4 regions of the Allobosea sp. P4_C6 genome follow, and region 1 is predicted to be linked to each of the others. Evidence: riboswitches for the same ligand, from Rfam matches in the RefSeq annotation. Region 1 holds a riboswitch; each other region holds the start of a gene.
The links. A riboswitch is a leader RNA that binds a small molecule or an ion and turns the genes downstream of it on or off. The one in region 1 is predicted to bind cobalamin.

Region 1 (5,521 bases):
AGCAGCGTCGCCGAGAAGGTGAGCTTATCGGTGGGCGTCCAGGTCGCGGTGGCGCTCGCCTTGTGGCGTGGGCGGCGCAGCAATTCCTGCCGCGCGATCTCGTCCTTGGCGAGGGTGAAGGTGTAGTCGGCGCGGATGCGGAACTGCGGCGAGATCTCCAGGGCGGCGAAGGCTTCGACGCCCTTGGTCTGCGCCTTGCCGATATTGGCGTAGGAGTTGCGTGCCGTGTTGGTGACGATCAGGTTGTCGATGTCGTTCTGGAACCAGGTCCCGCCGAACTGCAGTTGCTTGTCGAAGAGCGGCTGCTCGAAGCCGATATCCCAGCCGCGGCTTTCTTCCGGGCTCAGGTTCGGGTTGCCGAAGAAATTGAAGCCGGGGCGATAGTCGATGAAGAGCTCGCTCAGCGTCGGCGCCTTGAAGCCGGTGCCGTAGCTCGCCTTCAGCTTGGTCTCGATGCCCGGGACGATCACCGCGGGCGCGATGCGATAGGTGGTGTGGCCGCCATAGCTGTCGTCATTATCGTGGCGGATGTTGGCCGCCAGGAAATAGCGGTCCTGAATATTGCCCTGATATTCGAGGTAGGCGGCCTTGTTGCCGTTGGAAGCGACGAGGCTCGCGGTGTCCAAGCGCTCGCGCTCGTATTGCAGGCCCATGATCAGGTTGTGGCCCTTGGTGATCTCGAGGTTGCCGCGCCAGTCGACCTTGGTGCGCTCGCCCAGGTTTTCGTTGGGCAGGCCGAGGATGCCGGTCGTGCCGTTGGCCGTTCGCGTCGCCCGGTCCTGGTTGGTGTAGGAAACGCCGAAGGTGTTGACGAAACGTCCGGCGAACGGATCCCAGACGACCTCGCCGCGTGTGAAGGCCTGTGCGTAGTTCTGCAGGGAGCGATAAGGGGCGGGGCGGCTCGGGAAGCCGGTGTCGCCGGTATAGCGCAACTGCCCGTCCTGATAGCGGCCGACCCAGTTGAGCGTCAGCGTGTCGCCGAGCGCGACGCCGATGCGGCCGGAATAGCTGTAGTTGTCGAAGGCATTCGGATTGATGCGGCGGCCGGGCGGGACGAGGTTCGGCGGCGTGACGTCGGTCGCATCGGTGCGGAAATGCGCGACGTTGAAGGCATAGTTGAAACGATCGTCGCCACCGCTGAAACCGGCGGACTGGTTGAAGGTGCCGTGGGAACCGGCTTCGACCCGCGCGGTCGCCCTGGGCGGCCCCTCACCGCGTTTCGTGGTGACCGAGATGACGCCGCCGATCGCATTGGCGCCGTACAGGCCGCTCTGCGGGCCACGCAGCACCTCGATGCGCTCGATGTCGTCGGTCAGCATCGAGCCGAAATCGAAGGAGCGGTTGGGCGTCGAGGGGTCGTTCGCCTCGATGCCGTCGATCAGAACCTTGACGTGATTGGAGTTGGTGCCGCGCATGAAGACCGAGGTCAGGCCGCCCGGTCCGCCTGTCTGGACGATGTTGAGGCCGGGCACGGTGGCGAGAGCCTGGGGCAGGGTGCGGCGCTGCTGCTGCTCGATCTCCCTGGCGGTGATGACGGTGACGGAGCTCGCGATCTCGCGCGCCGGGGTCGGCGTGCCGGTCGCGCTGACAACGATCTCGTCGAGCGCGAGCGGGGCGGGTGCGTTCTGGGCGAGTGTCGGGGCGGAGCAGGCCAGTGCGAGGAAGGAAACGCATAGCAGCAGGCGGCCGCGTTCTGCGGCTGGAAGGGCGGGGATCACGATGGAGACCTCGGGCGTTGACGTCAGTGGCACGTCACCGCGAACGCGATCTCCCATCGCCGCGCAAAAGGCGGCAAACAGTCAAATCAGCGATCGGCGCACCCCGTCCGAACGTGTTCGCGTGTGACCACGGCTGACGGCAGGTCTCCTGGCTCGCGGGTCCATGCCCTTCGCCGCCTTCCCAGGTCCGAGGTCCCAGTGGCGTATGGCGAAAGGCTCGCCGCTTACAGTTGCGGGGGCAGCCGCGGCATGGGGTGGCTGGCCACCCGCACCGCGTTCCCTTTTGATCCCGTGAGGGAACCGTCCCGGTGACGATTACGGCGGAAAAGTGTCGTCGTCAAATAGGTTTAACCAAAGGTAAGGACGGGGGCGGGAGATCGCGCGCCATGTCGTATCCGGAGGCCAGCCGTCGCGATCGCGCCGGTTTACGCCCGCGAGCCGGCGCGGCAGAACAGAAGCCACGGGCCGGGTCGGAATCACCATCTCTCGGCGCTTTCCGCGGCTTGGCCGCTCTGCTGTTGCCGAGGATGACGATGCTTAGGTTGCCGGACTTCGACGAGCAGATCGACCGCCGCGGGACCCATTCGGCCAAATGGGACACGATGGAGAAGTATTATGGCGTTGCCGCTTCAGACGGCATTGCCATGTGGGTGGCCGATATGGATTTTCGGCCGCCGCCTTGCGTCCAGCAGGCGGTCGAGCGCATGGCGGCCCACGGCGTCTATGGCTATTTCGGCGACGACCGCACCAATAGCGACGCCATCCGCTGGTGGATGAAGACCCGCCATGGCTGGGACGTGGCGTCGGAAGCGATCTTCACCACCCATGGCCTCGTCAATGGCACGGCGCTCTGCGTCGATGCCTTCACCGCGCCGGGCGATGGCGTCGTGCTGATGACGCCGGTCTACCACGCCTTCGCCCGCATCATCCGCTCGGCCGGCCGGGAGGTCGTGGAGTGCCGGCTGCCGATCGAGGAGGGCCGCTACGTCCTCGACATCGCCGGCTGGGATGCGCAGATGACCGGCCGCGAGCGGATGCTGATGCTGTGCTCGCCGCACAATCCGGGCGGGCGCGTCTGGACATGCGACGAACTCCGCGAGATCGCGGCCTTCTGCAAGCGCCACGACCTGATCCTCGTCGCCGACGAGATCCATCATGATCTGGTCATGCCGGGCGCCAGGCACACCGTCATGCCGCTGGCTGCGCCTGAAATCGCGGACCGCCTCGTGATGATGACGGCGACCACCAAGACCTTCAACATCGCGGGCGCCCATGTCGGCAACGTCATCATTCCCGACGAGCCGCTGCGCGAGCGGTTCCGCGCCCGGATGAACGCCCATGGCATCTCGCCCAATTCCTTCGGCATGGCGATGGCGACCGCCGCCTACAGCCCCGAAGGTGCGGCCTGGGTCGACCGGCTCGTGGCCTATCTCGACGGCAACAGGAAGCTGTTCGACGACGGGGTGAACGCCATTCCCGGCCTGCGTTCGATGCCGCTCGAGGCGACCTATCTCGCCTGGGTCGATTTCGGCGGGGCTGGCATGGAGCCGGCGGAATTCACCGCCCGCGTCGAGAAGCAGGCGAAGATCGCGGTGAACCATGGCGCGAGCTTCGGGGCGGGGGGCGACAGCTTCCTGCGCTTCAACCTCGCCACGCCGCGCGCCACCGTGATCGAGGCCGTCGAGCGGCTGAAGGAAGCGTTCCGCGATCTGCAATAGCGCCGAATGCGGGACGGTTCTGTCGTCCCGCGCCATCTCCCCGCTTCTCGCAAAGGCGGCACTGGCTTATTGGTGAAGCGGGAGAACTCATGAGACGCATCTCCAGATATCGCCGTCGCAGCCTGTTTCAGGTTGGGTAGCCCATGACGGCCGGCACGCCCCATCACATCGTCATCGTGGGAGCCGGCTTTGGCGGGCTGGAGGCGGCGCGAAATCTCGCCGGCGAGCCGGTCAGGATCACGCTCATCGACCGGCGTAACCATCACCTCTTCCAGCCTTTGCTCTATCAGGTCGCGACGGCGTCGCTGCCGACCTCCGAAATCGCCTGGCCGGCCCGTTCGCTGCTGCGGCGATACAAGAACGTCACCACGCTGCTGGGCAGCGTCGTCGGCGTCGATGCGGGGGTGAAGACGGTGCTGATCGAGGGCGAGCCGCCGCTTGCCTTCGACAGCCTGATCCTGGCGACCGGGGCACGACACTCCTATTTCGGCCATGACGAGTGGGAGCCCTACGCACCCGGGCTGAAGACGCTCGAAGACGCGACGAAGATCAGGCGGCGTATTCTCTCGGCCTTCGAGCAGGCAGAATGGGAGACGGACGCTGCCCGGCGCGCCGAGCTCCTCACCTTCGTGATCATCGGCGCAGGTCCGACCGGGGTGGAGCTTGCCGGCACGATCGCCGAGCTGGCGCATGACACGTTGCGCGGCGATTTCCGCAACTTCGATACGCGCTCCGCACGCGTCATCCTGGTCGAGGCCGGCCCGCGCATCCTGGCTGGCTTCACCGAGGACCTCTCGGCCTATGCGGAGCGGGCGCTGATCGGGCTCGGCGTCGAGATCAAGCTCGGTCACGCTGTCTCGAACTGCACCGCGGACGGGATCGAACTCGGCGGCGCCTTCCTGCCGGCCAGGACGATCCTCTGGGCGGCGGGCGTCGCTGCTTCGCCTGCGGCGGAGTGGCTCGGCGCGCCGGCCGACAGGGCCGGGCGGGTGATGGTCGAGCCCGACCTCACGGTACCCGGCCAGCGCGATATCTTCGTCGTCGGCGACACGGCCCATGTCGTCTCGGCCGACGGCAAGCCGGTGCCCGGCGTCGCGCCAGCGGCCAAGCAGGAGGGGCGCTACGTCGCCGGAGTGATCAAGGCGCGGCTGAAGGGCGAGGCCGCGCCGCCGCCCTTCGCCTACAGCAATGCCGGCAATCTCGCGACGATCGGCAAGCGCGCGGCGATCGTCGATTTCGGCTGGATCAAGCTGAAGGGGCGCATCGCCTGGTGGACCTGGGGCGTCGCGCACATCTTCTTCCTGATCGGCCTGCGGAACCGCCTCGCCGTCGCGCTGAACTGGCTGTGGATCTATGTCAGCGGCCACCGCAGCGCCCGCCTGATCACGCAAGGGCAGGCGAAGAGCGGCGAAGCCGACGCGCCCCGCTGATCGCGTTTCTGTCCCGCATCAGGAGCGCGCGAAATCCTCCGGCCGGAAGAAGGGCGTGTCCTTCAGTTCGGCCTCCTCGAAGGCTTCGAGATCGCGCCTGATTGTGGCGCTGTCTTCCCTGAAGAAGGCGGCGGCGAGGGCCTGCGCGACACGCTCGCCGGCGATCGCGACGCCCGGAATGTCGCTCGCGATCGCGCCATGGCTGACATTGGCTCCGTGGTTGACGAGATGGATGCGGGAGAGTTCGGCCGGCGCGGTGGCATCCCTGGGCAGGAGCTCGAATCCCGGTCCGAGATAGGGCGCCTGCGCCAATGTCGGGCGTGCAAGCTCGGCCGGCGGCGTATAGCGGTCGCTCCAGCGCGCGATATGTCCGGCGAATTCCGACAGTTCCTGAATACGCGCCGCGTCGACCTGAAAACCCGTGGCGACGATGAGGAAGTCGTGGCGGCGCTCGATGCGGCCCTCGGGCATGTCGATGTCGAGCACGACCTGCCCGGACTCGCGTCTGACCGAAGCGACGCGATGCCGGAAGCGGATGCCAAGCCCACTGGATTTCAGCGCACGCAGCACGGTCTCGTGCGGTGGCGGCGCGAGCATGTCGTCGAGATAGGCGGCGAGTGCCCAGCGGTCGGCGTCGGTGAGGGTGCTCCAGCCG
Region 2 (5,521 bases), on a different contig from region 1:
TGGCCGACAGCACGCTGCATCCGTGGCGGTCCGGCGCCCTGCATCGCCGCACTATCGGCAGCCAACAGCATCTTCAACGCCGCTTCCGCTTCGGGACGAAGGCCTCAGCTTCGACTCCTGCCGCACCGATGCCCAGCGTCAGGCGGATCGCAAGCCGCACAGCTCTTCCCCCATCGCGATCCCGCCAAGCCACACGCACGCCGCATTCCCCTCTGCTGCCGAAAAAAGACGCAAGTGATATGCCAGCCGGGAGAGCTCAATGTCATTGCGATCAGAGTGGCTCGTCCGCGGCAAAGGATTGATCGGCCCGCGCCGGCTGGCGGGCGCGTTTGCACTGCGCTTCAGTGCCATCACCTGCATTCAAAAGCGGCAGGAGGCACCGACCATTCGGTCCTCAGCGGGCCGAGGCCATCGATGACGCCATCCAAGAAACTGATTTGCACAATAAAGCGGCATCAATCGCCCGCTTTGCGAGCCAAACCCTCAGGGGTGCTCAACCGATCATCACCGCCAAGGCGCGCCGGCCTCGTTCAGTCCGAACGCCTCTGTCGGCACGGCGCTTCCCGGTCTATGCCCGTAGCAGACGAGGCGATTCCCATCGGAGCGCCTATCGTCGCAATATCCCGAGCGCCTTCCGCAGCGCCGGAGACGAGGAGATCACCATGGAGATCATGCGCGCCGGCTCCCGGCCGTCCGGGAAGGGACCGGCCGACTGGTTCACCGGATCGGTCCGGATCGACCCGCTCTTCAATCCGCATGCGCCAGAGCGCGTGCAGGGCGCCAGCGTCACCTTCGAGCCCGGCGCGCGGACGGCCTGGCACACCCACCCGCTCGGCCAGACGCTGGTCGTAGTCAGCGGTGCCGGCCGGGTGCAGCGCTGGGGCGGGCCGATCGAGGAGATTCGACCGGGCGACGTGGTCTGGTTTCCGCCCGGCGAAAAGCACTGGCATGGCGCGGCGCCGGCAACGGGCATGACCCATATCGCCATTCAGGAAGCCGAGAACGGCAAGGTCGTCGAATGGTTGGAGCAGGTCTCGGACGCCCAGTACGGCGGCTGATCGCCGCCCAATCGAGCCAGCCTGACTAGGTCCTACCGCGAACGGGACGATGACGCCTCAGCCTTCCACCCTTTTGCGCGAGCCGCGCCATGCCCTCGTCGAGGCTCCGACGCCGCTCCAGAGGCTGCGCCGTTTCGAGGAGAAGCTCGGCCGGCCCGGCGTCTACATCAAGCGCGACGACCTGATGGAGATCGCGCTCGGCGGCAACAAGCTGCGGAGCCTCGAATACTGGCTGGGCGCTGCGCTGCGCGAGAAGGCCGATATCCTTCTGGTCGGAGGCGGTGCGACCTCCAATCTCTGCCGCCTCACGGCCGCGGCTGCCTCGCTCGTCGGTCTCGACTGCATCGTCCTGCACAATGCGCCGGATACGCCGGAGAATCGCGAGCGCTCCTTCCTGAACCGACTGTTCGGCGCCGAGCTGCGCTTTATCGGAGCGGTCGATGAAAGCCAGCGCAACGCAGCGCTCGCCGAAGCGGCGGCGGAACTCGTGCGTCAGGGGCGGAAGCCCTACATCGTTGGCGACCCCGTGCTCGGCGCGATGGGCTATGTCCGGGCCGCCTTCGAACTGCATGAACAGTCGCAGCGGGAAGAGGCACCGATCCGGCACGTCTTTCTCGCGGGCTCGATGGGGCCGACAGAGGCCGGCTTCATCTTCGGCAATGCCCTGCTCGGGCATCCCTTCCAGGTCCATCTCGTCAGCGTCGAATACGAGCGAGCGGAGCTGGAGGAGCATGTCCGGCGCATCTATGAGGGCCTGCGCGACCGGACGGGGCTCGATGTCGCGCCTCTCGATGCGGCGCCGCCGCAGTATCACATGGAGCATCTCGGCGGCGGCTGGGGCGTGCCGACACCGGCCTCGGAAGCCGCCATCCTGGCCTTCGCCCGCACCGAGGGCATCCTCATCGAGCATGTCTATACGGCGAAGACCTGTGCCGGCTTCGTCGAGGYGCTCACCGAGGGCCGGATCGCCGTCGGCGAGCCGGCCTGCGTGATCCATACCGGCGGCACCGCCGCATTGTTCTCGCAGTTCGGATCGTTCAGGACGGTGACGTAGCGTCTGCCCGCTTGACGCGCCTCGGCGCCGCCCTATGGTGCCGGTCGATCGAGGTTCTCCGGGTCGCACCCCGGAGCTAAGAGGGAATTCGGTGAGGCGCCTTTCGCCGAAGCCGAGGCTGCCCCCGCAACTGTAAGCGGCGAGCCTTCCGTCCATCGTCCACTGGTGCCCCGCGCACTGGGAAGGCCGGGCGGATCAGGCGTCGACCCGCGAGCCAGGAGACCTGCCGCGATCGCGAGACGTCTTTCGGGCGGGGTGTTCCGGAGGGATGCGCGTCGGCGGCGTCCCCAGACCCCGCATCCGGCCGTATCCGCCCAGACTCCCCGCGCTCATTCGGGGAGCGATGAAATCCATGTCCACGATATCCGCTGATGCCGCCGCGCAGGCCGCACGTCACTTGACGCGCCCGCGTCGCGCGACCTATGAGAAATGCAACATTGTTACACTTGATGTCCGTTGCGCCGGGGCCTCGCTGCTCCGCTGCCGTGACGCCCTCTCCAAGCCGGTCCCGTTCATGCGTCGTGCCTTCCAGTTCGTTCCCGCCTTGCTCGCCGTGGCGGCCGGCGGCGTCCTCTTCACTGCCGGCGCCTCGGCAGCTCCGACGCAATATCCGCTGACGCTGGAGAACTGCCGGGAGACGATCACCTTCGCCGCCCCGCCCAAGCGCGTCGTCGCGCTCGGCCAGACTCAGACGGAAATCCTTTATGCGCTCGGCCTCGGCGACCGTGTCGTCGGCACCGCCGTCTGGTTCTCTCGGTCGCCAAGCCCTATGAGCCCGTCAACGCCAAGGTGAAGCGCCTCGCCGACAACGATCCGAGCTTCGAGGCCGTCGTCGGGCAGGAACCCGACCTCGTCACCGCGATGTTCGAATGGCATCTCGGGCCGAACGGCATCGTCGGCAAGCGCGACCAGTTCCACAAGGTGAAGGTGCCGACCTATGTCTCGCCGACCGATTGCGTCGGCAAGGACAATTCCGGCCCCGGCGACGGCGTGCGGACGCAGATGTTCTCGATGGAGCTCGTCTATCGCAACATCCGCGAGTTCGGGCAGATCTTCGACGTTTCCGACCGCGCCGAGAAGCTCGTCGCCGAGCTCAAGGCGCGCGAGGACAAGGCCGTCGAGCAGGTCGCAAAGCTGAAGGCGCAGGACGTGCCCGTGGTCGTCTGGTTCTCCAGCAAGGACATCAAGGGCGACGGCTTCATGGCCGGCAAGAACGGCGTGCCGGCCTATATCCTGTCGCAGCTCGGGGCGCGCAACATCATCACCACCAACGAGGAATGGCCGCTGGTGGGCTGGGAGAGCATCGCCGCCGCCAACCCGGCCGTGATCGTCACGGTCAGGATGGACCGCCGCCGCTTCCCGGCCGACGATATCGAGAAGAAGCTCGAATTCCTGAAGACGGATGCCGTCGCCAGCAAGCTCGACGCGGTGAAGAACAACCGCGTCGTCATCATCGACGTCGGGGCCACTCGCGCCGGGCTCGATACGGTCGATGGCATCGAGACGCTCGCCAAGGCGATCGCGAGCTTCGGCATCGCCCCTTGAGCCACGCCGCCCACGGTCCGAACTGGCCGGCGCGGATCGGTCTCGCGCTGCTGTCGCTGCTGGCACTCACCTTGTCGGTGGCGCTGGCGGTGACGATCGGCGAGATGGCGATCCCGTTTCAGGTCGCCGTCAAGGCGCTCGGCAACGGGCTGTTCGACCTCGACCTGCCGGTCAGCGCGATCCAGCAGGGCGTCATATTCGACTACCGCCTGAGCCGGGCCTTGATGGCCGGCCTGTGCGGCGGGGCGCTCGCGCTTTCCGGCGCAATCCTGCAGGCGCTGCTGCGCAATCCGCTGGCCGAACCCTATATCCTCGGCATCTCCGCCGGCGCCTCGACCGGCGCCGTCGCGGTGCTGATCCTCGGCATCGGCATCGGCGGCGTGGCGATCAGCCTGTCGACGGGCGCCTTCATCGGCGCCTGCGCGGCGCTGGCAGTCGTCGCGCTGCTCGCGACCGGAGCGGGTGGCGCCAGCGACCGCGTCATCCTGGCCGGCGTCGCGACCTCGCAACTCTTCAACGCCGCGACGGCAACCATCGTGATGACACTCGCCAGCGCCGAGCAGGCGCGTGGCGTCATGTTCTGGCTGCTCGGCAATTTCGGCGGCGTGCGCTGGCCGGATCTGTGGATCGCGACGCCGGTCGCCCTGCTCGGCTTCGGCGTCTGCATGCTGCACGCCAAGGCGCTCGACGCCTTCGCCTTCGGCGTCGACGCCGCCGCCTCGCTCGGCATCGCGGTTCTGCGCGTGCGGATCGTGCTGTTCGCGACGACGGCGGTGATGACCGCCGCCATGGTCAGCATCGTCGGCACGGTCGGTTTCGTCGGCCTCGTCATCCCGCACGCCGCGCGTTTCCTCGTCGGCTCTGGCCATGCCCGCCTGCTGCCGGCCTGCCTCGTGATCGGCGCGGTCTTCATGATCCTCGCCGACATCCTCTCGCGCGTGTTGGTACCGCAGCAGATCCTGCCGATCGGCGTCGTCACCGCCCTGTTCGGGGCGCCGGCCTTCGCGCTGATCCTCTATCGCGCCAGGAGACCTGAGTGAGGAAGCCGGCATGACGCTCGCGACGCAGGACGTGCGCTGGAGCGCGGCCGGACGGATGATCGTCGACGGCGTGACGCTCGCGGCGGCGCCGGGGCGCATCCTCGGCCTGATCGGCCCCAACGGCTCCGGCAAGTCGAGCCTGCTCAGGCTGCTCTGCCGATTGCGCAAGGTGGCGAGCGGCGTGGTGACGCTCGACGAGCGCGACATCGCCCGGGTGCCGCGCCGCGAACTGGCACAGCGGCTCGCCTTCGTCGAACAGCAGGCCACGACCGAGATCCAGCTCTCCGTCTGCGAGGTCGTCCGCCTCGGCCGCACGCCGCATCGCGCCGCGCTCGCCTCGTGGAGCGCCGCCGACGAGGCAGCCGTCACCGAAGCGCTGGTGCGGGTGGGCCTCGAAGACCGGCATGATCAGCCCTGGCACACGCTCTCGGGCGGAGAGCGCCAGCGCGTCCATATCGCGCGGGCGCTGGCGCAGGAGCCGAGCGAGCTGATCCTCGACGAGCCGACCAATCATCTCGACATCCAGCATCAGCTCTCGATCCTGACGCTGATCCGGCGGCTCGGCATCACCTGCATCGTCGCGCTGCACGACCTCAACCTCGCCGCCCTGTTCTGCGACGAGATCGCGCTGCTGCATCATGGCCGGTTGCTGGCGGCGGGCACGCCGGAAGCCGTGCTGACGGAAGAGACCATCCGGACCGTGTTCGGCGTGGCCGTGGCGATCAAGCCCGGCCATGCCGGGCGCCGGCATATCGAATACCTGGTCGACCTCGATCGGGACCAGCCGGGAGTGTGACTGGGCGTGTGCTGGAGCGTGCTTATCC
Region 3 (5,521 bases), on a different contig from region 1:
CTGGTCGATCAGCGCCTTCTGGAAGGCGCGGCGATGGGCGGTGTGATGCGCCGCCTGCGCGACCGCATGGCGCATCAGCCCGGCCGAGCCGACGGCGAAATCGAGCCTCGTGTAGTGGTTCATCTCCAGCCCGGCGCGGATGCCATGGCCGGGCTCGCCGATGAGATGAGCGATGACGCCGCGGAATTCGACCTCGGAGGAGGCGTTCGACTTGTTGCCGCACTTGTCCTTGAGCCGCTGAATCTGCAGCCGGTTGCGCGAACCGTCCGGCAGCCAGCCCGGCACGACGAAGCAGGAGACGCCCTCCTCGGTCCGCGCCAGCGTCAGGAACACATCCGAATGCGGGACGGAGAAGAACCATTTATGCCCGGTGAGAGAATAGGTGCCGTCGGCGTTGCGCGTGGCGACGGTCTGGGTCTGGCGCAGGTCGGAGCCGCCCTGCTTCTCGGTCATCGCCATGCCGACCGTGCCGCCGCGCTTCTGCGCTGCCGGCAGCGGACGCTGATCGTAGTCGGAGGAGGTGATCAGCTTGCCGAACTCGGCCCAGCGCGCGGGGTCGCGCTGCAGGACGGGGATCGCCGAATAGGTCATGCCGAGCGGGCAGCAGATGCCGTTCTCGCCCTGGTTCCAGAGATAGGAGACCGCGGCGCGCGCCACCTGCGCGCCGGAGCGCGGCTTGGTCCAGCAGAGCGAATGGAACTCGTCGCGCATGGCGAGCCCCATCAGCTCATGCCAGGCGGGGTGGAATTCGATCTGGTCGACGCGCCGGCCCCAGCGATCATGCGTCCGCAGTTCCGGCAGGCTGCGATTGGCCTGCCGCGCCAGATCCTGCACGCGTTGCGAGCCGACATGGCCGCCGACCACGCTCGCCTGCTCGCGGAACCAGCCGGCGCCGAACATGTCGAGGATGCGTCCGAGCGCGGGGTCCGCCGCGTAGGCGTCGTAATCCGCCAGCGCCGGGGCCTGGTTCAGCACCTCGTGGGTGTCGTAGCCGTATGCATCGAGAGCGGTCATGCGGCCTGTCCTTCACGGGAGATCAGCGCGGCGAGGGAGAGATCGGCGAGCGCGGCAGCGATCTCGCGGCCGCGTTCGGCGGTGATCGGCCGCTCGGGCGAAAGCGGGCCGATCAGCGCTTCCATGAAGCCGCCGACGATCATCGCCGCGGCGGCGTCGGGATCGACGGGACGGAAAGCGCCCTGCCCTTCGCCTTCCACGACAAGTGCGCGGAAGATGCCGGCGATCTCACGGCGATAGTCGAGCCGCGTCGCATCGACGGCCGGATCGGCGGGTTCGGCGATCATCGACCAGGCGAGACGGCGATTGGCGAAGGCGCGCCGGGCGAAAGCTTCGACTGCCGACGTCAGGCGCTCGGTGACCGGCGCATCGCTCGCGGCGATCTCGCGCAGCACGGCGAGTTCTCGCGAGGACACCGCCGCGACGATCTGGGCCATCAGCTCGGCCTTGGAGGAGAAATACGAATAGACGCTGCCGGTGGAGACGCCGCTGGCGGAGGCCACTGCGGCAATCGATGTTTCCTGGAAGCCGACCTCCGAGACGATCCGGCGCGCGGCGGAGAGGATCGCCTCACGCTTGCCCGCCTTGCGCGGTTGTTTCGGGGTTCCATCGACCATGCACGATCTCGAAATTGAATCTGAATTCAAATTCAATATGAAGAGGAACCCCATTCCGTCAAGTGTCCGCCAGCAAGGGTAATCGATCGGGCAATGGAGGCGCGGGAACCCTCTCCTGGAAGGAGCGGGCAGGATGAGGTGGAGGCCGCTGGACCAGGGACGCGAGTGCTCACGGCGCGGTTGGGCTCGGGCTAGCGATGCCCCTCCAAACAGCTCACCCCTCCGCTCTCCTTACAGGAGAGGGGTTCCCGCGCTCTCCTACCCGTCTTCGTCTGCTGGAATGGGTTGGGTCGATTTACCCCGAGAAAGACGGCAAGCTTCTTTCTGCGCCCCCCGAAAGAGGCTCAGAACTCGATACCTTGCTGCGCCTTCACGCCGGCGGCGAAGTGATGCTTCACCAGCGTCATCTCGGTGACGAGGTCGGCGGCCTCGATCAGTTCCGGCTTGGCGTTGCGACCGGTGACGACGACGTGGAGGTCGGGCCGGCGAGCCTTGAGCGTCGCCACGACATCGGCGAGCGGCAGGTAATCGTAGCGCAAGGCGATATTGAGCTCGTCCAGCACCAGCAGCCTGATCTCCGGATCGGCCATCAATTCCCTCGCCTTGGCGAAGGCCCGCTCGGCGGCGGCGATGTCGCGGGCCTTGTCCTGCGTTTCCCAGGTGAAGCCCTCGCCCATGCTGTGCCAGCTGACCTGATCGCCGAAGGCTTCGAGCGCCTTGCGCTCGCCGGTCGACCAGGCGCCCTTGATGAACTGCACCACGCCGATGCGCCAGCCATGGCCGAGCGCCCTCAGGATCAGGCCGAAGGCCGCCGTCGACTTGCCCTTGCCGGGACCGGTATTGACGATGAGCAGGCCCTTCTCGACCGTCTTGGAGGCGATTTCGGCGTCCTGAACCGCCTTGCGCTTCTCCATCTTCGCCTTGTGGCGGGCGGCTTCGTCAGCGTCGATATCCCGCGTCATGTCTTCGGCTCACTTCACTCGCATCGGCAATCCGGCGACCATGAAGACCACGCGGCCGGCGCGTGCCGCAAGCGCCTGATGCAGCCGCCCGGCCTCGTCGCGGAAGCGCCGGGCGAGCGCGTTCTCGGGCACGATGCCGAGGCCGACTTCGTTGGAGACCAGCACGATGGGGCCGGAAGCCTGCTCGCATGCACTGATAAGCGCGGCCCCGGCAACAGCGGTATCGCGTTCGGCGAGGATCAGGTTGGTCAGCCAAAGCGTCAGGCAATCCACGAGGATCGGCTGCCCGGCCGGCTGTTCGGCGATCGCTTCCGCCAGATCGAGCGGCGCATCGACCGTCAGCCAGCCCGGGGGCCGGCGCATCCGATGCTCGGCGATGCGCTCGCGCATCTCGTCGTCATAGCCCTGGGCGGTCGCGATGTAGGTCCAGGGCGCCGGCAAAGCCTCGATCAGCGACTCGGCATGGCGGCTCTTGCCGGAGCGGGCGCCACCGAGGATGAGGGAGAGATGGGGCAAGTCCATGGGCAGGTCCTTCGGCGCCGCCCCCTGTCGTCATGCCCGGGCTTGACCCGGGCATCCCACCCCGAAGGAGGCGCGCGAGCCTCTTCCTGCATGAGATTCTCGGGTCAAGGCCGAGAATGACGCGCTTGCGGCGCACCCTGCATTGCACAGCAGCATCCCGAAGGCTAATGATCGTCGCTGACGGTGCCTCCGCGAGGAGGTGAAAAGGGAACGCGGTGCGGGCTTGCTCTGCCCAATGCCGCGGCTGCCCCCGCAACTGTAAGCGGGTGTCCTTCGCCATCGGCCACTGGAGCCAACGCTCCGGGAAGGCGGCGCAGGACGTCTAACCCGCGAGCCAGGAGACCTGCCGTCGACCCGCAAAGATCCAACCAGCTGCCGGCGGGGCGGCTACGGAGAGCATGATGAACACGGTTTCGGTTTCCACTCCCACACTCAGCGTTTCCGAACGCGTCAAGGCGGTTGCCGCCGCGCTCGTGATCGGCGTCGCGCTGATCTATACGACCGGCTTCGCGGCCTCGACCAATGTCCATAACGCCGCGCACGATACCCGTCACGGCCTCGCCTTTCCCTGCCACTGAGGGAAAGCCATCATGGTCACGCGTGTTCTCACGGTCAGCATCCTGGCCGGGCTTCTGGCTGGCTTGATCGTCGCCGCCCTGCAGCATGTCACCACCACCCCGCTTATCCTCAAGGCCGAGACCTATGAGGCGGCGCTCGCGCTGAAAGCGCCGACGCTCGCCGCTTTCGACGGCGAGGCGAAAATCATCCTCGCGCATGGCCCGGCGGGCGATGCGCCCGGCCATGAGCATGCCGAATGGAAGCCGGCGGACGGCCTCCAGCGCACGCTCTTCACCAGCTCGGTCACGATCGCGACCGCGATCGGCTTCGCCGCGCTGCTGCTCGCCGGCATGATCGCGGCCGGGGAGACCATCGATCAGCGCCGTGCCCTGATCTGGGGCGCCTGCGGCTTCCTCGCCTTCGGCCTCGTGCCGGCGATGGGGCTGGCGCCGGAGCTGCCGGGTGCGGCATCCGCCGCGCTGGAACAGCGCCAGCTCTGGTGGCTCGCAACCGCGATCGCCACGGCCATCGGGTTGTTCGTGTTCCTGCGCTTCGACGCGCCCTGGCTCAAGCTGCTCGCCGTTGTCGTGATCCTGCTGCCGCACATCGTCGGTGCGCCGCATCCGGCCGCGCCGGAGAGCAAGGTCCCGGCCGAGGTCGCGGCGCATTTCGCGGCGCTCTCGCTCGGCATCCAGGCCGCGCTCTGGCTCGCGACCGGCTTCATGGTCGGCGTGCTCTGGCCCTGGGTGAGCCGCCGCGCCGCCGCGGCCTGAGGATAGCGGCGCCTTCGGGCGCCGCGCGAAAGGCAAGCCACATGTCCGAGGGCGACCTCACCATCCATGTCTGCACGGTTTGCAGACGGGCGCGCGCCGACCTCCCGGAGGGTTACGACCAGCCGGGGCTGGCGCTCGCCGAAGCGCTGGCCGCGCAGCTCGCAGCCAAGGGCAGTGCCATTCCGGTGGTGCCCGTCGAATGCCTCGCCGTCTGCAAGCGGCCCTGCACCGTCGCCTTCGCGGCCGACGGCAAATGGACCTATCTGATCGGCGACCTGGATACAGAAACCCATCTCGACGAGATCGTCGGCGCGGCGGAGGCCTATGCCGCCAGCACCAACGGCATCGTTCCCTGGAAAGAGCGGCCCCAGTCCTTCCGCAAGGGCGTGGTCGCACGCGTGCCGCCCATGCCGGCGCGCCAGCAAGGATAAACCCATGAACGCTCCGCAGACCGCCACCCTCGGCAAGACGCCCTGCACGATCATCACCGGCTTCCTCGGCGCCGGAAAGACCACGCTGGTGCGCCATCTCCTCGAGAACGCGCAGGGCAAGAAGCTCGCCGTGCTCGTCAACGAATTCGGCGATCTCGGCTTCGACGGCGAATTCCTGAAAGGCTGCGGCATCGCCGGCTGCAGCGACGAGGACGTGGTCGAGCTGCCGAACGGCTGCATCTGCTGCACCGTCGCCGATGATTTCGTGCCGGCGCTGGAAAAGCTGCTGAACCGGCCGAACCCGCCCGAGCACATCCTGATCGAGACCTCCGGCCTCGCCTTGCCGAAGCCGCTGGTGCAGGCCTTCAACTGGCCGGCGATCCGCGCCCGCGTCACGGTCGACGGCGTCATCGCCGTGGTCGACGGCCCGGCGGTGGCCGAGGGCCAGTTCGCTGATGATCCGGAGGCGCTGGCGGCGCAGAAGGCGGCCGATGCGTCCGTCGAGCACGACAATCCGCTGGAAGAGGTGTTCGAGGACCAGATCCTCTGTGCCGACCTGATCCTGCTCAACAAGAGCGACCTCGTCGACGAAGCCGGCCGCGCCCGCGTCAAGGCCGAAATCGCCGAGCATCTGCCGAAGGCGA
Region 4 (5,521 bases), on a different contig from region 1:
CAGCCCGAGGAAGCCGCGCGGCATCGTGTCCCGGCCATAGGAGGCTTCCAGCTCGGCCGCATCGCGGATCATGCCGCGCACCTCGTCCTGGAAGGCCCTGGTCCAGAGATGCGGGTTCTCGATCTTGATCTGGTTGATCACGTCGATGCCGAAGTTCAGATGGATCGACTCGTCGCGCAGGATGTACTGATACTGCTCGGCGATGCCGACCATCTTGTTGCGCCGGCCGAGCGAGAGGATCTGCGCGAAGCCGGTGTAGAACCACATGCCCTCGAAGATCGCGTAGAAGGTGATCAGGTCGCGCAGCAGCGCCTGGTCGTTCTCGGGTGTCCCCGTGCTGAAATCGGGGTCCTCGATGCTCTGCGTATGCTTCAGCGCCCACGCCGCCTTGTCGGTGATCGAAGGCACCTCGCGATACATGTTGAACAGCTCGCCCTCGTCGAGGCCGAGACTCTCGACGATGTACTGGAAGGTGTGCGTGTGGATCGCTTCCTCGAAGGCCTGGCGCAGCAGATATTGCCGGCATTCCGGGTTGGTCAGGTGGCGATAGATCGCGAGCACAATGTTATTGGCGACGAGGCTCTCGGACGCCGCGAAGAAGCCAAGATTGCGCTTGAGCATGCGCCGCTCGTCCTCGGTCAGCCCGTCCTTCGACTTCCACAGCGCGATATCGGCCTGCATCGAGACCTCGGTCGGCATCCAGTGGTTGTTGCAGCCGGCGAGATACTTCTCCCAAGCCCATTTGTACTTTAGCGGCAGGAGTTGATTCACGTCGGCGCGGCAGTTGATCATCCGCTTCTCGTCGACGCTGACGCGCCCGCCGGTGCGGTCGATGGCGCCCAGCCCGGTGGCGTCGGCCGCGGGTGTCGGGTTGGTCAGGATGGCGGGGTTGGCCGGGGTCGCGGGCTTGGTGTCGGACCAGTCGAGCATGGGAAAATTCCGTTCGTGAAATGAAGGGCGTCATGCTCGGGCCTGACCGAGCATCTCCGGCCAAAGGAGGGGTCCAGCGCCCTCCTCCGGTCGAGATTCTCGGGTCTGCGCTTCGCTTCGCCCGAGAATGACGGCGGTTGTTACTGGCAGGCTTCGCAGGTCGGGTCGTCGATCGAGCAGGCGTTGGGCACGGCCATGCCGTTCTCCAGCGGGATATCGACCAGGATCGGCGCGGCCACGACAGGCGCCTTTGCTGCGACCGGCACGCCAGACGAGACCGCGTTGAGCTTGCCGTCCGTCCCCTTCAGCGTCGACTTCTCGACATGGGTCGCCGAAAGCGCGCGCAGGTAATAGGTCGTCTTCAGGCCGAGCCGCCAAGCCAAGCGATAAGCCTCGTCGAGCTTCCGGCCCGAGGGCTGCGCCATGTAGAGGTTGAGCGACTGGCCCTGGTCGATCCATTTCTGCCGGCGCGCCGCGGCGCGGATGAGCCAGCTCGTCTCGATCTCGAAGGAGGTCGCGTAGAGCGCCTTGAGGTCGTCCGGAACGCGGTCGATCCCGCTGACCTTGCCGTCATAGTATTTCAGGTCAGAGACCATCACCTCGTCCCAAAGCCCCCTCGCCTTCAGGTCGCGCACGAGCCCGGCATTCACCACGGTGAAGTCGCCGGACATGTTGGCCTTGACGTAGAGCTGGCTGTAGGACGGCTCGATCGACTGCGAGACGCCGACGATGTTGGAGATCGTCGCGGTCGGCGCGATCGCCATCGTGTTCGAATTGCGCATGCCGATGGTCTTCACCCGCTCGCGCAGCGGCTCCCAGTCCAGCGTCGCCGAGCGGTCGAGCTCGACATCGCCGTCGCGGGCTTCCGAGAGGATGTCGAGCGAGTCGATCGGCAGGATGCCCTTCGACCAGAGCGAGCCCTCGAAGCTCGGATAGCGGCCGCGCTCGGCGGCGAGATCGACCGAGGCCGAGATCGCATGGAAGCTGATAGCCTCCATGGAGCTGTCGGCGAAGGCGACCGCGCCTTCCGAAGCCGCCGGCAGGCGCAGGGTCTGCAGCGAGTCCTGGAAGCCCATGATGCCGAGGCCCACCGGGCGATGGCGCAGGTTGGAACGGCGCGCCTCCGGGATCGTGTAGAAATTGATGTCGACGACATTGTCGAGCATCCGCATGGCGGTCTTCACCGTCTTCGCCAACCGGGCCTGGTCGAGCCCCTCCGCCGTCACATGGGCAAAGAGGTTGACCGAGCCGAGATTGCAGACCGCGACCTCATCGGCCGAGGTGTTGAGCGTGATCTCGGTGCAGAGATTGGACGAATGCACGACGCCGGCATGCTGCTGAGGCGAGCGCAGATTGCAGGCATCCTTGAAGGTGATCCAGGGATGCCCGGTCTCGAATAGCATGGTCAGCATCTTGCGCCAGAGATCGAGCGCGGCCACGCGCTTGAACACCTTGAGCTCGCCGCGGTCGGCCTTGGCCTCATAGGCTTCATAGGCCGCCTTGAACGGCTTGCCGTAGAGGTCGTGCAGGTCCGGCGTCTCGTCGGGCGAGAACAGCGTCCACTGGCCGCCGGCCGCGACGCGCTGCATGAACAGGTCGGGAATCCAGTTCGCCGTGTTCATGTCATGGGTGCGGCGGCGGTCATCGCCGGTGTTCTTGCGGAGATCGAGGAACTCCTCGATGTCGACATGCCAGGTCTCGAGATAGGCGCAGACCGCGCCCTTTCGCTTGCCGCCCTGGTTGACCGCGATCGCCGTGTCGTTGGCGACCTTCAGGAACGGCACGATGCCCTGGCTCTCGCCATTGGTGCCCTTGATATGGGCGCCCAATCCGCGCACCGGCGTCCAGTCGTTGCCGAGACCGCCGGAATACTTGGCCAGAAGCGCATTGTCCTTCACCGCCTTGAAGATGCCGTCGAGATCGTCGGCAACGGTGGTCAGGAAGCAGGAGGACAGCTGCGGGCGGAGCGTGCCCGAATTGAACAGCGTCGGCGTCGAGGCCATGAAATCGAAGGACGACAGCAGATCGTAGAACTCGATCGCCCGCGCCTCGCGATCGATCTCGCGGATGGCGAGGCCCATCGCGACGCGCATGAAAAAGGCCTGTGGCAGCTCGAAGCGGTTCCCGCGGACATGCAGGAAGTAGCGGTCGTAAAGCGTCTGGAAGCCGAGATAGTCGAAATGCAGGTCGCGCTCGGGCTTGAGAGCGGTAGCGATGCGGGCGAGATCGAAACGGCCGAGTTCGGGATCGATCAGCTCGTTCTCGATGCCGGTCTTCACATAGGCATGGAAGTAGTCGGCATAACGCCCTGACATTTCGGCCTGCGTCGCCTGTTCGGCATGGCCATGGACGAAGCTCAGCGCCTCGCGCCGCAGCTTGTCGAGCAGGAGCCGCGCCGAGACCTGGGCATAGTTCGGCTCGGACTCGATCAGGGTGCGCGCGGCCAGGATCGGGGCGAGCGCCAGCTCGTCGAGCGAGATGCCGTCGTAGAGATTGCGCTGCGCCTCGGCGAGGACCGGTTCCGCCAAAACGCCATCGAGCCCGGCGCAAGCTTCGCGCACCACCTTGGCCAATCGCCCGGCATCGAGCGGCACCAGCACGCCGTCGGCGAGCTTCATCTGCAGCGACGGGGCTGCGGCTGCGGCGGGCTTCGCCTCGGCCAGCGCCCTCGCCCGCTCCCGCGTCCGCTCGTCGCGATAAAGCACATAGGCGCGGGCGACCTTGTGATGCTCGGAGCGCATCAGCGCGAGTTCGACCTGGTCCTGCACGTCCTCGATATGGAAGGTGCGCCCGGCATCGGCGCGGCGCGTCAGGCCGGCGACGATCTGCGTGGTGAGGTCGGCGACGATGTCGTGGATGCGGCGCGAGGCGGCGGCGCTCGAGCCCTCGACAGCCAGGAACGCCTTGGTCAGGGCCACCGCGATCTTGGAGGCGTCGAAGGGCGTGACCGCGCCGTTGCGGCGGATCACCTGGAAGCCCGGCTCGCTCGCAGCGGCGCGCGGCTGCGAAACGGTTTCGGCACTGTACGACGCCGGCGCAGGCCGTTCGGCTTCAACGGAAAGAGACATCGGCTCCAAACCCCAAGATCAAGATGTTGGGGGCAAAGGCCAAGGCGGACGCGTGGAAAGGGCGCGCGACAAAGAGAGGCCGCGACCTGCCAGCGCACCACCGGGACACCCCGCCCGAGGACGTTAACTAGGGTCGCGGCAGGTCTCCTGGCTCGCGGGTCGTCGTTCTCGTCCGTCTTCCCAAGGCCTTGCGACCTCAGTGACTTAACGCTGGACGAGAACTCACCGCTGACAGTTGCGGGGGCAGCGCCGGCTTCGCACCGGCTTCCCTCTTAGCTCTCGATCTTGCGATTCGAGAGACCGTGACCACTACATTTAGCGGTCATTTCCATTCATCCGTCAATTCTCGTATGTGCTGGATACAAGCCGTTGTGGAAAGCGGGGATGAATGGCTCAGCAGCTGCCGTCGAACCCCTGAAGTGCCGCGCACGCACACGCAACGCCACCGGCGCTCCATCTGAACCACCTCAGGCGAACTGAACGTCGATCTCAGGGCCAGCCTTGCGGACCACATGCGCGAAACGCGAGAAGTTATCGGCTTCGATGGCGAGCTTGAAACGGCTGGGCACCCCGGCCGAATCGATCACGGCAAGGCTGGCGCCCTCGTCGGAAAGGCGTTTGACGGTACAGTCTATCACCGAGCGGCCACCGTTGAACACGATGCTGCCGGCCTTGAGCACGCGCCGACCGAAGGGCGAGCTGCTCGCAGCGCCTGCATGGGCCGCAATGCAGCGATTGCGACCCGCGGTCTTGGCGGCATAGAGCGCCTCGTCAGCCTGCTGAAGCACGGCTTCGAGGTCCGATGCGGCAGTTGAAAGCGCCGCGATGCCGAAGCTCGCGGTCACGGCGAACGGCCCGTCGACGCCTTCGAAGCGCTGGGCGGCGATGCTTTCCCGCAGCTTCTGCGCGACGCTGAGAGCGGCCTGCAGCCCCGTATGCGGCAGCAGGATCGCGAATTCCTCGCCCCCTAGGCGCCCGATCAGGTCGCTCTGGCGCAGCAGGTCGCGGCAGGCGGCCACGGTGCCGGCCAGCACGGTGTCCCCGCCGGCATGGCCCTGCGTGTCGTTCACCGTCTTGAAGTGGTCGAGGTCGAAGGCGATACAGCTCGTCTCATGGCGATGGCGCAGCGCGAGGGCGATCGCCTTGCCGGCTTCATTGCGGAAGGCGCGGCGTGAGAGTGCGCCGGTCAGGACATCGGTGGACACCAGCAGACGCAACCGGAGCTCGTCCATCACGATCGCGGCGAGATCGGCGAGGATCGCAACATCCTCTCCATTGAAGGCGCGGGGCGCGGTGTCCATGGCGCAGAGCGTGCCGATATTGTGACCGCCCTCGCCTCGCAGCGGTATGCCGGCATAGAAGCGCAGATGCGGCGCGCCGGTGACGAGTGGGTTGTCGGTGAAGCGCGGATCGGCACGGGTATCGGGCACGATCAACGGCTCGCCACGGCGGATCGTGACATCGCAGAGCGCGCTACGCCGATCTCCTTCGCAATCGGACAAGCCCTCGCGCGACTTGAACCA

Region 2: it holds a riboswitch for cobalamin, as region 1 does, so the genes downstream of both, AC1DVA_RS05230 (ABC transporter substrate-binding protein) here and AC1DVA_RS09095 (TonB-dependent receptor plug domain-containing protein) in region 1, are expected to answer to the same signal.
Region 3: it holds a riboswitch for cobalamin, as region 1 does, so the genes downstream of both, AC1DVA_RS04885 (CbtB domain-containing protein) here and AC1DVA_RS09095 (TonB-dependent receptor plug domain-containing protein) in region 1, are expected to answer to the same signal.
Region 4: it holds a riboswitch for cobalamin, as region 1 does, so the genes downstream of both, AC1DVA_RS03485 (ribonucleoside-diphosphate reductase subunit alpha) here and AC1DVA_RS09095 (TonB-dependent receptor plug domain-containing protein) in region 1, are expected to answer to the same signal.

What each region holds. Positions count from the first base shown of each region.
Region 1 is NZ_JBFUIF010000009.1:90,143-95,663, reverse strand. Features, by position in the region: gene AC1DVA_RS09095 (TonB-dependent receptor plug domain-containing protein) at 1-1,751, opposite strand, end outside; cobalamin riboswitch at 1,840-2,037, opposite strand; gene AC1DVA_RS09090 (MalY/PatB family protein) at 2,252-3,436, shown strand; gene AC1DVA_RS09085 (NAD(P)/FAD-dependent oxidoreductase) at 3,580-4,866, shown strand; gene AC1DVA_RS09080 (NAD(P)-binding domain-containing protein) at 4,885-5,521, opposite strand, start outside.
Region 2 is NZ_JBFUIF010000005.1:84,217-89,737, forward strand. Features, by position in the region: gene AC1DVA_RS05215 (urease accessory protein UreD) at 1-71, opposite strand, end outside; gene AC1DVA_RS05220 ((R)-mandelonitrile lyase) at 663-1,058, shown strand; gene AC1DVA_RS05225 (1-aminocyclopropane-1-carboxylate deaminase/D-cysteine desulfhydrase) at 1,108-2,112, shown strand; cobalamin riboswitch at 2,147-2,357, shown strand; partial or broken gene AC1DVA_RS05230 (ABC transporter substrate-binding protein) at 2,627-3,657, shown strand; gene AC1DVA_RS05235 (FecCD family ABC transporter permease) at 3,654-4,697, shown strand; gene AC1DVA_RS05240 (ABC transporter ATP-binding protein) at 4,708-5,493, shown strand.
Region 3 is NZ_JBFUIF010000005.1:16,478-21,998, forward strand. Features, by position in the region: gene AC1DVA_RS04865 (acyl-CoA dehydrogenase family protein) at 1-1,014, opposite strand, end outside; gene AC1DVA_RS04870 (TetR/AcrR family transcriptional regulator) at 1,011-1,631, opposite strand; gene cobO (cob(I)yrinic acid a,c-diamide adenosyltransferase) at 1,976-2,593, opposite strand; gene cobU (bifunctional adenosylcobinamide kinase/adenosylcobinamide-phosphate guanylyltransferase) at 2,603-3,115, opposite strand; cobalamin riboswitch at 3,281-3,480, shown strand; gene AC1DVA_RS04885 (CbtB domain-containing protein) at 3,517-3,693, shown strand; gene AC1DVA_RS04890 (CbtA family protein) at 3,706-4,446, shown strand; gene AC1DVA_RS04895 (DUF1636 family protein) at 4,488-4,877, shown strand; gene cobW (cobalamin biosynthesis protein CobW) at 4,882-5,521, shown strand, end outside.
Region 4 is NZ_JBFUIF010000003.1:126,648-132,168, forward strand. Features, by position in the region: gene AC1DVA_RS03480 (ribonucleotide-diphosphate reductase subunit beta) at 1-930, opposite strand, end outside; gene AC1DVA_RS03485 (ribonucleoside-diphosphate reductase subunit alpha) at 1,071-3,998, opposite strand; cobalamin riboswitch at 4,119-4,318, opposite strand; gene AC1DVA_RS03490 (sensor domain-containing diguanylate cyclase) at 4,466-5,521, opposite strand, start outside.